3 regions of the Sodalis sp. RH24 genome follow, and region 2 is predicted to be linked to each of the others. Evidence: predicted binding sites of a transcription regulator. Region 2 holds the regulator's gene; each other region holds the start of a gene.

Region 1 (4,336 bases), 930 kb from region 2:
TCCATCCTGGCGCTCGGCATGCTGGCGGTGGCGGTGCCGGTGCAGATACAGGCCATGACGGGGTCCACCCTGCAGGTCGGGCTGGCGGTGACGCTGGCGGGCGGCGGTATGTTCGTCGGCCTGCTGGCCGGCGGGGTGATGGCGGATCGCCGCGAGCGGCGCGGGCTTATCCTGTTTGCCCGCGCAACCTGCGGGGTGGGGTTTATCGGCCTGTGCCTTAACGCGCTGCTGCCGGTACCGTCCCTGTTCGCGATTTATCTGCTGGCGGTGTGGGATGGTTTTTTTGGCGCGGTGGGGGTGACGGCGCTGCTGGCCGCCACGCCGTCGCTGGTCGGGCGGGAAAATGTCATGCAGGCGGGCGCCATCAGCATGCTGACCGTGCGCTTCGGCGCCATTTTATCACCGGCGGCGGGCGGCCTGGTCATCGCCTCCGGCGGGGTGGCCTGGAACTACGGGCTGGCGGCGCTCGGCACGCTGCTGACGCTGTTGCCGCTGCTGCGCCTGCCCAGGCTGGCGCCGCCTCCCCAGCCCCGGGAACACCCGTTACACGCGCTGGCCGGCGGCATGGCCTATCTGTTTCGTCATAAAACCATCGGCCTGGTGGCGCTGATCGGCGCATTGCTGACCATGGCAAGCGCGGTACGGGTGCTTTACCCGGCGCTGGCGATAAGCTGGCATATCAACGCCGCCCGGCTGGGGTTGATGTACGCGGCGGTGCCCCTGGGCGCGGCGATAGGCGCGTTTACCAGCGGCCGCGTCGCCGCCACGGCGCGGCCGGGAAGAATGCTGTTGCTTACCGCCGTCATGGCGTTTATCTGCGTCGCGGCATGCAGCCTGATGCCGTTCTACGCGCTGGCGCTGCTGTGTCTGGCGGGCTTTGGTTATTTCAGCGCCATCAACTCGCTGCTGCAATATGCATTGATACAACAGCTGACGCCGGATCATCTGCTGGGCCGCATCAACGGCCTGTGGACCGCGCAGAACGTCACCGGCGACGCGCTGGGGGCGCTGGTATTGGGGGGATTGGGCACCCTGATGCCGCCGGGGCTGGCCGCCGCGGCGTTCGGCCTGGCGGCGGCCCTGGCGGGGCTACTGCCGGCGCTGGCGCTGCGGGGCCTGCGCGCCGTGGATATGGCGCGGCATCGGGATCAGGGCCGGCCGGCGGATGAAATCCCGCCCGCCGGCCGCAGTGAGCCATAACCGCCATGAATCCCCGCCCGGCCGGGAATGGCCGCGGCATGACGCGGTTAGCCACGCGGCAGGACGGGGAAAGATCACGGCTTGGCGAACAGCTGTTCCAGGCGGGCCAGCACATTGCTGGCGCTGTAGTAATCAAGGCGGAAGGTGTCGTTGCCAAGGGCGTAGACCCGGCGGTTTTGCACCGCCGGCAGATGCGCCAGGAACGGATTGGCCAAGAGCAACCGGGCGCTGGCGTCATCGCCGGCAAACAGCAGGAAGGCTTGCCCGTTCAGGCCGGCGGCCAGGTTTTCGCCGGACAGCTGGACGATGTCCTTGCGCACGCCCATGCTTCGGCCGCCGACGGGGGGGGCGGGCGGTTCGGCCAGCGTAAAGCCCAGCTGGCGCAGCAGCTGGCCCTGCGGCGAATCGGCGGTCCACAGGTTGGCGGCTTTGCCGTCCGGCTGGTATACCAGGGCGGATACCGGCTGCGGCGGCAGCGCCAGATGCTGTTTCAGCGTCTGCCGGCGGGCGTCGAAGCGGGCGATGACCTCCGCGGCCTGCGCTTCATGGCCGGTGGCTTGTCCCAGCTCCCGGGCCAGGTCCTGCCAGCTTTTATCGTCATAATTGACCACCAGGGTCGGCGCCAGCGGTGACAACTGATCGTAAAGGCGCAGGGCCGAATCGCCGCCGGTGGCGGCGATAATAATCAAATCGGGATTCTGGCCGGCGATGGCCTCGGCATCCGGTTCGCCGATGTACAGGCGTTTGACGCCGCGCTGCCGGGCGACATCGCTCCATTGGCGAAAAAAGCCCTGCTCGTCCGCGACCCGGTTATTCGGCGTGGTGGCGCCGCTGGCTATCACCGGCGCCCCGATGGCCAATAGCGAGCCGGTAAGGGTGACGCTTGTGGATACGATGCGCTGCGGCATGTGATCCAGGGTAATGGCGCCATGCGCGCCCGCCACCTGCCGCGGCCAGCCGTTTTCAGCGGCGCGCGGGGACGCGGCCGCCAGCAGTAAGGGCAGGGCCATCAGGGCGAGCCAATTGCAGGCGGATCGGCGCCGGGACAATAGAGTGATCATGTCTGGTATTCCTGGGGTAGGGGCTGGTTTTGTCCGCCTTATGATGACAAAAAACGGGCAATCAAATCCACCCTTGCGCGGGTGAGGCAGTGTTTACGTTCATTGACACGGCAGATTCTACGACGTAGTTTATGTGCTATCAATACAAATGATAATTATTATTATTGTGTTTATCATTTGATAATAGCGGAGATCGTCACGTGGAATTTTCATTGTTTCGACAGACAACACCAGGCGACGCGGATGCCATTATAAACGGATTTTTTTTCATGTCGCCTTATCGCAGCTTCGTTACCCAGGGTCGTTTCTGCGCCATCAGCGCGCCCGCGGGCAGGGGTGATCAGCCCGATGGCGTGTTTCAGCGGGAGCTGCGCCACGCCTTCCGGCGCGCCAGAAACGCCGGCATTGAACGGCCGCTGGTGGTGGGGGCCATTCCCTTCGATGCCGACCGGCCCGCGGCGCTGTTTATCCCGCAGCGCAGCCAGGGGTTCGATCGCGAGATGTTTTTGCAAAGCCGGAATGTGCCCGCCGAACCCTTGCCGCAGGTAACCGGCAAAATCGAGCGACCGCCGGAGCGCGACTTTAAACACATGGTGGCGCGGGCGGTGGAGGCCACCGGCCAGCAACGGCTGAGTAAAGTGGTGCTCGCGCGCCTGCTGGATATCACCACCCGGGAACCGGTGAATACCGCGGCCCTGATGCGGCGCATCGCGGCCCAAAATCCCGCCAGTTACAATTTCCATGTTCCCCTCGACAACGGCGCCCTGCTGGGCGCCAGCCCGGAGCTGCTGCTGCGCAAGACCGGCAACCGGTTTTACTCCACGCCGCTGGCGGGTTCCGCCCGGCGCGACGCCGAGCCGGGCCGTGACGCCGCCGCCGGCCGCCAATTGCTGGATTCAGTCAAGGACCGCTATGAGCATCAGCTGGTTATCGACCAGATGCGCGAAGTGCTGGCGCCCTACAGCGCGGGTTTAAACGTGCCGCCCGTACCCGGCCTGGTCAATACGCCCACCCTTTGGCATCTGGCCACCGCCATCGACGGCGAGGTGGCGGACCCCGCCGTCAACGCCCTGGCGCTGGCCTGCCTGTTGCATCCCACGCCCGCGCTGTGCGGCGCCCCCACCGATCGCGCGCGCCGCTTAATCCAGACCCTGGAACCCTTCGACCGCGATCTGTTCGGCGGCATGGTGGGCTGGTGCGACGAGGAGGGCAATGGCGAATGGGTGGTAACCATCCGCTGCGCCAGGGTGGCGGGCAACCAGGTGCGGCTGTTCGCCGGCGCCGGCATCGTGCCCGCCTCCATCCCCGACGCGGAGTGGCGCGAAACCGGCGTCAAGCTCGATACCATGCTGAGCGCGTTCGGATTGCATTAACAGGAGAGATGATGAGCATTGTATTTAACCGTTGGCCGGATGAGTTCGCGGCCCGCTACCGCGCCAGGGGATACTGGCTGGATTTGCCCCTGACCGATATTATCGACCGCCGTAAAGACAGCGGCGCGCTGGCGGTGGCCTGCGGCGAGCGCCGCCTGAGCTACCGGGATGTCAACACCTTGTCCGACCGGCTGGCCGCGGCCCTTGCCCGGCGCGGGCTGGCGGCGGGGGATACCGCGCTGGTGCAGTTGGGCAACGTGGCGGAATTTTATCTGGTGCTGTTCGCCCTGCTGAAAATCGGCGTGGCGCCGGTAAATGCCCTGTTCAGCCACCAGCGCAGCGAACTTACCGCCTATGCGCTGCAAATCAGGCCGGCGCTGCTGATTGCCGACCGGCAGCATGGGCTGTTCAGCGATAATGGCTTTATCGATGAACTGCGGCGGCAGTATCCGTCGCTGCGGGTGGTGGCGATGCGCGGCGACGACGCGCCGCAAACAAGTTTACAGGCATTATTCGACGAAGCGCCGGGCGCGTTCACCGCCGCCCCGTCGCCCGCCGACGAGGTGGCCTTTTTCCAGCTATCCGGCGGCAGCACCGGCACGCCGAAGCTGATTCCGCGCACCCATAACGACTATTACTACAGTATTCGCGCCAGCGTGGACATCTGCCGTTTCGATGAGGATACCCGCTACCTGTGCGCGC
Region 2 (4,336 bases):
CGGGCGATGCGCGTCCGGCGGCGTAGCCAGCCACGCCGCCGGACGGGGTTTGCCCGCCTGCTTCTTGATGCACAATCCCTTCATGACCTATGGCAAAAGAACAAACGGACCGCACCACCCTGGATTTATTTATCGATGAGCGGCGCCCGGGAAGACCGAAGACCAACCCCCTGTCCCGCGATGAGCAGTTGCGCATCAACAAGCGTAACCAGCTGCGCCGGGATAAAAAGCGCGGCCTGCGCCGGGTGGAGCTGAAAATCAACGCCGAGGCGGTGGATGCGTTAAATGAGCTGGCCTACCGGCAAAACCTGTCGCGCAGCGAGCTGATCGAATTGATTTTACTGGCCGAGCTTGAACGGCAGCAAGGCGCGGATCCGCATCCGGAGTAAACTTGCCGGCCCGGTAAAGCGCCATCCCGTCCAGGGCCCAAGGCCGCGAACGGGGCAAATTTGCGACAAAACCCGGCCGGCGAGTTTCTCCCCGCATAAGGGTCTGCTATGATTGCCGCAGAGCATCGCTGATTCTGTTACGGAACATATCCATAATATTTAAGAGGTTTTCAAATTCATGGCAACTGTAGGCATTTTTTTTGGCAGTGACACCGGCAATACCGAAAATATTGCCAAAATGATTCAGAAGCAACTGGGTGCGGATGTTGCCGAAGTTCATGACATTGCCAAAAGCAGTAAAGAAGACCTGGCGCGGTTCGACACCCTGCTGCTCGGCATCCCGACCTGGTACTACGGCGAAGCGCAATGTGACTGGGATGATTTTTTCCCCACCCTGGAAGAAATAGATTTCTCCGGCAAAAAAGTGGCGCTGTTCGGCTGTGGCGATCAGGAGGATTACGCCGAATATTTCTGTGACGCCATGGGCACCATTCGCGACATTATCGAGCCCAACGGCGCGACCATCGTCGGTCACTGGCCCACCGCCGGCTATCATTTCGAAGCGTCGAAAGGACTGGCGGACGACAATCACTTCATCGGCCTGGCCATTGACGAAGACCGCCAGCCCGAGCTGACCAATGAACGCGTGGACGGCTGGGTGAAGCAAATCAGCGCTGAATTGCAGCTCAGCTAAAGTCAAGCCGTGCGGGAGGGTGCCGTCGCGACGGCGCCCGGCAAGAGAATCGGTTGCCGTCATGGCGTCGGGACGGCGCCGCCAACCTCACTGATAACTAAATCCTTTCAAATTAATAGATACAAGTTTTTAACTTTTATCCACAACGCGGTACAATAGCGCAGCGGTTCCACCCTTTTTAGCAAAATGTTGCAGAATTCGCCCCCTGAAACGGGCTATAGTTGTTAACAAGGCGCGGTTTTCATTTTGGACAGGCAGTCTTATAATGAGACGGCGTCACATTTTTCGGGCCGACCGATGTTATAGGCTAAGTTAGCCTACAATCAGATTATCAAAGTAACAGGACTAAACCCGCATGACTGACAATAATATTGCATTGAAGAAGGCCGGCCTGAAAGTCACCCTTCCCAGACTGAAGATTCTGGAAGTGTTGCAAGATCCGGAATGCCATCACGTCAGTGCGGAAGATCTGTACAAAAAACTGATCGATATGGGTGAGGAAATCGGCCTGGCCACGGTATATCGCGTGCTAAACCAATTTGACGACGCCGGTATCGTAACCCGCCACAATTTTGAAGGCGGCAAATCCGTTTTTGAACTGACGCAACAGTATCATCATGACCACCTGATCTGTCTGGACTGCGGCAAGGTTATCGAATTTCGCGACGAGTTCATCGAAGCGCGCCAGCGTGATATTGCCAAAAGGCACAATATCAAGCTGACCAACCATAGCTTATATCTGTATGGGCATTGTGAAATCGGCAACTGCCGCGAAGACGAAACGCTGCACGATCACGCCGATATGCTCAACGGCGTAAAAGAATAACCGCGGCGCGGTCCGTTTCTCCAAAGCGGCTGTTATCGCGCCGCTTTCTCACCCTGCAACGATTTTTTCAATGAGGCTAAACGCCGCCCGTCCCCTTCCCTGGTAACGTTTCCTTCCCGAAGCGCGTCGACAAGCGTCGTATCCGCCAATCACCGCCGTGCTCACCGCCGGCAAACTCCAGAAAACTTCACAGAAAATAAAAATAAATAAAGAATAAATAGAGGCCCTGGGACGCTATTTTGGGCTAATTTGCGTAATCCATTGAAACGACAGCGTTTTTATTGCGATTTTTTCACCGGGTAAATTATTCTGTGAATCTGATGATAAAGCTATTTTTCGCTGTCAGCAGTAAGCGACAACAAAAGATACATTTTAATTATATGATTTTATTGAATTAATATAGCCAAAAATACCTTCCTGAAATTAACCCGGATCGATGACTCGATTTTTACACAAAAAGTTAATTTATAAATTAATAAAAAACGTGAAGTTCGCAGCAGATTTTAAACTTTCGCCATGGTGATATAGTGACAGGCAATGTTAATCACCAGAGATAGTCCAGATGAATGATGCGGAACTGCAAAACGATATGCCGCGCGGCATAGGCATTGCTCCTTATATTCGTATTAAACAAGAAGGCATGACTGAAAACGAAAGCCGGATAGTGGAGTGGTTTTTATCTCCCGGCAACCTCACCGACGTCTCGGGGATCAAAGAGGTGGCCCTGAGTCTGGGCCTGTCGGAAGCCATGATTGTCAAGGTGTCGAAAATTCTCGGTTTCAGCGGCTTTCGCCAGCTGCGCAGCGCCATCGTCGAGTATTTCGATCATGCCGACCATGATATCACCGCCGAACTCTCGCCCACCGACAGCCCGGAGGATGTGGTCAACAAAGTGTTTAACCTGACCGTACGCACCATTGTCGAAGGCCAGGCGATAGTCGACGCCAACGTCATCCAGCAGGCGGCCCAATGCTTTTTTGCCGGCCATCAGCGCGAGCTGTACGGCGTCGGCGGCTCTAATTCCATTTGCGCGGACGTGCAGCATAAATTCCTGAAAATCGGCTTGCGTTGCAATGCCTACCTGGACGCGCATTTGATGATGATGTCGGCCTCCCTGTTGCAACCGGGCGATGTGGCGTTGGTGGTATCCCATTCGGGCCGCACCAGCGATCTGAAACGGGTGGTGTCGATTGCCAAGGATAATGGGGCCAAGATCATTTGTATTACCCATAGCAGCAATTCCCCCATAGCCCAGCTGGCTGATTTTAATATTTGTTCACCGGCGCCGGAAACGCCGTTATTAGGCAGAAACGCTTCGGCCCGTATTTTGCAGCTTACGCTGCTGGATGCGTTTTATGTCTCGGTAGCGCGGCAGGATATCGAGCTGGCGAATAAAAACCTGGAAAAAACGAGTTCCATTACCAAGTACCTGAAGCGTGATTATAAATAATTCTCTTTTGGAGATAGAATAATGAATAAATTTCTTAAATTGGCCGGTGGCGCCGCCTGTGGACTGATGTTGTCCACCGTGGTCCACGCGGCAGCCGATTACGCCGTTGTTCTTAAAACATTATCCAACCCTTTCTGGGTAGAGATGAAACAAGGCATTGAGAAAAAGGCCCAGGATCTCGGCGTGACGGTGGATATATTCGCGTCACCGTCGGAAGGCGACTTCCAATCGCAATTACAATTATTCGAGGATTTAACCAATAAGAATTATAAAGGCATCGCCTTTGCGCCTTTATCGGCGGTGAATCTGGTGATTCCCGTCGCCAAGGCTTATCAGAAAGGGATTCACCTGGTTAACCTCGACGAAAAAATCGATTTAGCCAGCCTGGCCAAGGCCAAGGGCAACGTCGAAGCCTTTATCACCACCGATAATGTCGCGGTCGGCGCGAAAGGCGCCAAATTTATTATCGATAGCTTGGGCGCCCAGGGCGGCGAAGTGGCCATTATCGAAGGCAAGGCCGGCAACGCCTCGGGCGAGGCGCGGCGCAACGGCGCGACCGCGGAGTTCAAGGCCAACAGCCATATCAAGCTGGTGGCCAGCCAGCCGGCGGATTGGGATCGCATCAAGGCCCTGGACGTGGCGACCAATGTGCTGCAACGTCATCCCCAGCTGAAGGCCTTCTATTGCGCCAACGATACCATGGCGATGGGCGTGGCGCAGGCGGTGGCCAACGCGGGACAGACCGGCAAGATCCTGGTGGTCGGCACCGACGGTATTCCCGAGGCGCGCAAGATGGTCGCCCAGGGCATGATGACCGCCACCGTGGCCCAGAATCCGGCGGAAATCGGCGCCAACGGCCTGGCCATCCTGGTGAATACGGTGAAAGCGGGCAAGCTGATTGCGCTTGATGCCCAGCCGAAAATTGAAACCGTCGATTCTATATTAGTCACCAAATAGTCCAGGTGCCGCAAGACCGC
Region 3 (4,336 bases), 830 kb from region 2:
GCCCAGCCTTACCCGCATCTGCTGGTCACCACCGGTTTACATGACTCCCAGGTGCAGTATTGGGAGCCGGCCAAATGGGTGGCGAAACTCCGGGCGGTGAAGACCAACGACAATCTGCTGCTGCTGTGTACCGACATGGACTCCGGCCACGGCGGCAAATCCGGGCGTTTCAAAGGCTACGAAGGTATTGCCATGGAGTATACCTTTATCCTGTCCCTGACGGACAAGGCGCCGCCGGCGGCATAAAACGGCGGCGAAAGCCTCTCAGGCGGCGCATTTCATTTATTGATGCGCTGCGTCTGAGGACTGCTTCAGGTAATGGTTAATGCTGTAACGCATATCCGCCGACAGGTCCTTGAGGTTGTTGAGCATCCATTTCAAATAGCCGGGGTCCTCGCGCGCGATCCGTTCCATCGGCTGGCCCCGGTATTTGCCGAACTTTAACGTCGTAAGCAGGGTGGTTTCATTGCTTAAGGCCGCCATTTGCTCGGCGCTCCAGCCGGAATCCCCGATGATTTTCACCAGCAGGGCCGCGGTGACGTAACAATCATACAGGGCGCGATGGGGATAGAGACCCTCCGGCACGGCGACCTCGAGACCCAGCGCATAGCGCAGGTACTGGTTGCTGTATTTCAAACCAGGGTAGAGCTTGCGCGCAAGCTTGACCGTGCAGATCCATTGACCATGCATTTCCGGCAACATGCGCCGGTCGAATGCGGCGTTATGCGCCACGTAATACGGGCTGCCGTGATAGCGGCCAATCACCTTGGCGATACGCGGCTTATCCTCGACCATGGCTTCGGTGATATGGTGGATGGCCATGGCCTCGTAGCCGATGGGCCGGTCGGGGTTGATCAGATCGCTCATGGCATTGCATAACCGGCCGTCAACGACGTCCACCGAGGCGACTTCCACGACGCCGCCGTCCAGTCCGCAGGTTTCGGTATCGATAACACGAAAAGACATGACGTTACCTGTCCAAGGCTAAATAAAAAAGCCATTATGCCCTGAATAGCGCCGACAAAAAACCCGCATCAGATGCGGGTTTAATATGGGTTAGCCTTACACGATATCAGGCTGGGTCTTTCTGTTACGCTTGTCGGCGCGTTTTTCTTCCGGCGATTTCAGCGGTTTCTTTTTGGTGTCTTTCTTACGATCCATTCCCTTACTCATATTTACCTCTCTGTAAAAGAACCGGAAATGTAGAAATGATTAACTGCCTGTTGGCACTGATAATCAAGTCATTTTGTGCTATTTTGCCGCACGGCGGACAGCGCCGCGCGGGCCGGCAAGCCATGCACCGCGGGCGTGGCGCGCGGCGCCTGCTTGCCTTCCGGCCGTTGGTTCAGGTACGTGCCGGGGCATTGCCAGTCCAGTATAGGCCATTGGCGAATTATTTTCGTGGCTCATATGGCAAACGGGAAAAATTCAGCGACGCCTGGCGATAAAAGGCCACCCGTTCGCGAAAATAAGCGCGCAAAGGCTCCGGCTGTTCCCGTTCCACATGCTCGGCGACCACCGGCATATTGTACCGCTCCTTGAACGCCACGCCGGACGCGGCCAGATCGACATTGATCTTGTCCATCGCCTCGCTGCCCAGTGTGGCCAGATTATATTGCATACCGCCTCCTGCCGCTTGTAAGGTCAATGCTGCTAAAAATAAGGTACTGCGCGGCAAAACGCAAGGGTCGGCGGGACAGCGATACAAATAATAATCGTTTGTATTAACAGCCGACGCAATAATATGGCTATCATTGTCCGAAATAATGGCCTGGCGTATTCATAATACAAATAAGAATACCTATCACTACCATTAATAAATAATGATTTTATAGAAAAAATCTCATTATAAAAATATATAAACTTATGAATTTAATACATAAAAAATATTAAATTACTCATTGGTTAAATTATAGTGTAATTTTTGTTAGCATTTGGGCATAATGTTTATATTCGTATTGGCGTAATCATCATAAGGAAGCCTGCCCATGCTAAAACAAGAAATGGCAATAAAGCTTAACGAGCAACTCAATCTGGAATTTTTTTCCGCCAATCTTTATCTGCAAATGAGCGCCTGGTGCAGTGATAAGGGCTACGAAGGCGCATCGGCCTTTCTCAAGACCCAATCTCTGGAAGAGATGGACCATATGCGCCGCCTGTTCGACTATCTCAACGATACCGGCACCATGCCGGTGCTGGGCGCAATCGAGGCGCCGCCAACCGGTTTTACCTCATTGGCCGAGCTGTTTAAGCGCACCTATGAACATGAGCAGATGATCACGGTGAAAATCAACGAACTGGTCCATGCGGCGATGATCTCCCAGGACTATTCGACGTTTAACTTCCTGCAGTGGTACGTCTCCGAACAGCACGAAGAAGAAAAATTGTTTAAATCCATCCTCGACAAGCTGGCGCTGGTGGATACCAATAACAGCGGACTGTTCTTTATCGATCAGGATTTGAAAAAAATGAACGGTGGCGACAATACGGCCGCGCCGATGTAAATCCCCGCGCGGACAGTGGTTTGCTCGACTTCAGCCCCGGCTGCCGTTATCATCAGTTTGCGTCCAGGCAAACCGGTAGCAGCGCCGGGTTTTTTGTTTCCCAAGAATAAACGAATAACCGGCAATGCTCCCGCGGTGGACCGCCAAGCGTCGGTTTAACCGACAGGATACCCGTTCAGTCTTAGGAAACGACATCGATGTCAAGCCAACCTTTTACCGCGCCCCTGTTGACGCTGTTAGTCACTGCCCTGACTTTGTTGGGATCGCAACAGGCCCAGGCGCATGCGCACCTGAAAACGCAATATCCGGCGGCCAACGCCACCATGACCGCCGCGCCGCAGGCGTTAACGCTCACCTTCAGCGAGGGCATCGAGCCTGGCTTCAGCGGCCTGACGCTAACCGGCCCCGGCAACACCGTCATCCCCACCGGCGCCATCAAGGTCGACCCCGCCAACCCTAAGCAGGTCATCGTGCCCATTGAAAAGCCCCTGGCCGCCGGCGAGTATCAAGTGCAATGGCATGTGGTATCGGTGGACAGTCATAAAACCCAAGGCAATTATCAATTCAGCGTTAAATAGATGCTAAGCCTGGCGGAGTGCTATTCCGCCTGCCGCTATCTCCATATCGCGGCGGTGATGCAGGCGTTCGGTACCGCCCTGTTTTGCGAGTACCTGGCGCCGCCCGCACTGCGCGCCGGCCTGCGCGCATCCCTGGGCGCGCCCTTGCGCGTTCTGGCCTGGGTCGCCCTGGCGTCGGCGGTTGTCCTGCTGGGGTTGCAAGCCGGGCAAATGGGGGACGGCTGGACGCAAACCCTTTCCCCCGCCATCTGGGCGGCGGTGCTCGGCACTGCCTTCGGCACTGTCTGGCTGTGGCATATGGCTATCGCGCTGGCGGCGGTGTTGGCCGCGGGCCATGGGCCGATGACCGCCATCAGGCAGCGGGCATTGCTCGCCGCCATGGCCGGCCTGCTGGCAAGCCTGGCGCTGGTGGGCCACACGGCGATGAGCGAGGGACTGCGCGGCGTCATGCAGCGGCTCAATCAAATGGCGCATCTGTTTTCCGCCGCCTGGTGGCTGGGCGGGCTGCTGCCGCTGCTGTTTTGTCTGCCGCTGCTACGCGAGACGGCGCGTCCGGACGCGCTGCGCGCGCTGATTCGTTTTTCGCGCAGCGGACATGCTGCGGTGGCGCTGGTCATTTTCACCGGTATCGTCAATACCGCGCTGGTTCTGGGCCATTGGCCGCTCGATGGGTCGGCGCCGTACCAGCGGCTGCTGCTGATAAAAATAGCCGTGGTGGCGGTGATGGTGATCCTGGCGGTAACCAATCGTTATGCCGTGGTTCCCGCCATGGCGCGCCACCATCCCGCGGCTATTCGTATCTTGACCTTGCTGACGCTTGCGGAGATGATTCTTGGTAATCTGGTACTGATTTTGGTGAGTATTTTCGCCACGCTTGAACCCTGATCACATCCTGGCGCCGCCCAGGCGTCAGGTCCAATAGTAGGATAAAACATGAAAACCCGGAGTATCGCGTTATTGCTGTTAGCCTTTACCGCCCAGGCGGTCAGCGCGGCGCAAATTATCACCGTCAGCAAGTTTCAGTTCGGCAAGCAATGGGCCTTTACCAAAGAAGAGGTGCAATTGCTCTGCCGCCCGGACGGCTCGCTGTTTGCGCTGAATATGAGCACCCTGATGCAGTATCCCCTCAATGAACCGGCCACCCGTGCCATGTCCAGCGGCCAGGTCAACGCGACGCCCATTGACGCCATCCTGCTGGACGACCCTGCTAATCCGGGGCACAAGATGAGCATCGCGCCGTTTGTCGAGCGCGCC

The links. The regulator Fur, encoded in region 2, represses iron uptake genes when iron is present. The targets are predictions, from matches to a motif close to ATAATAATGAGAACNACTATCAA.
Region 1: a site for Fur is predicted at 2,404-2,426, ahead of ACL2XG_RS13500 (isochorismate synthase). Genes of this name have one in related genera too.
Region 3: a site for Fur is predicted at 1,786-1,808, ahead of ftnA (non-heme ferritin). Genes of this name have one in related genera too.

What each region holds. Positions count from the first base shown of each region.
Region 1 covers NZ_CP178729.1:2,953,889-2,958,224, reverse strand. The annotation lists gene entS (enterobactin transporter EntS) at 1-1,200, shown strand, start outside; gene fepB (Fe2+-enterobactin ABC transporter substrate-binding protein) at 1,275-2,210, opposite strand; gene ACL2XG_RS13500 (isochorismate synthase) at 2,462-3,634, shown strand; gene ACL2XG_RS13495 ((2,3-dihydroxybenzoyl)adenylate synthase) at 3,646-4,336, shown strand, end outside.
Region 2 covers NZ_CP178729.1:2,028,193-2,032,528, forward strand. The annotation lists gene ybfE (LexA regulated protein) at 90-389, shown strand; gene fldA (flavodoxin FldA) at 568-1,083, shown strand; gene fur (ferric iron uptake transcriptional regulator) at 1,439-1,909, shown strand; gene alsR (transcriptional repressor AlsR) at 2,472-3,359, shown strand; gene alsB (D-allose transporter substrate-binding protein) at 3,381-4,316, shown strand.
Region 3 covers NZ_CP178729.1:1,202,463-1,206,798, reverse strand. The annotation lists gene ACL2XG_RS05555 (S9 family peptidase) at 1-246, shown strand, start outside; gene exoX (exodeoxyribonuclease X) at 283-966, opposite strand; gene ACL2XG_RS05545 (DNA polymerase III subunit theta) at 1,394-1,621, opposite strand; gene ftnA (non-heme ferritin) at 1,989-2,504, shown strand; gene yobA (CopC domain-containing protein YobA) at 2,702-3,082, shown strand; gene copD (copper homeostasis membrane protein CopD) at 3,083-3,967, shown strand; gene ACL2XG_RS05525 (YebY family protein) at 4,016-4,336, shown strand, end outside.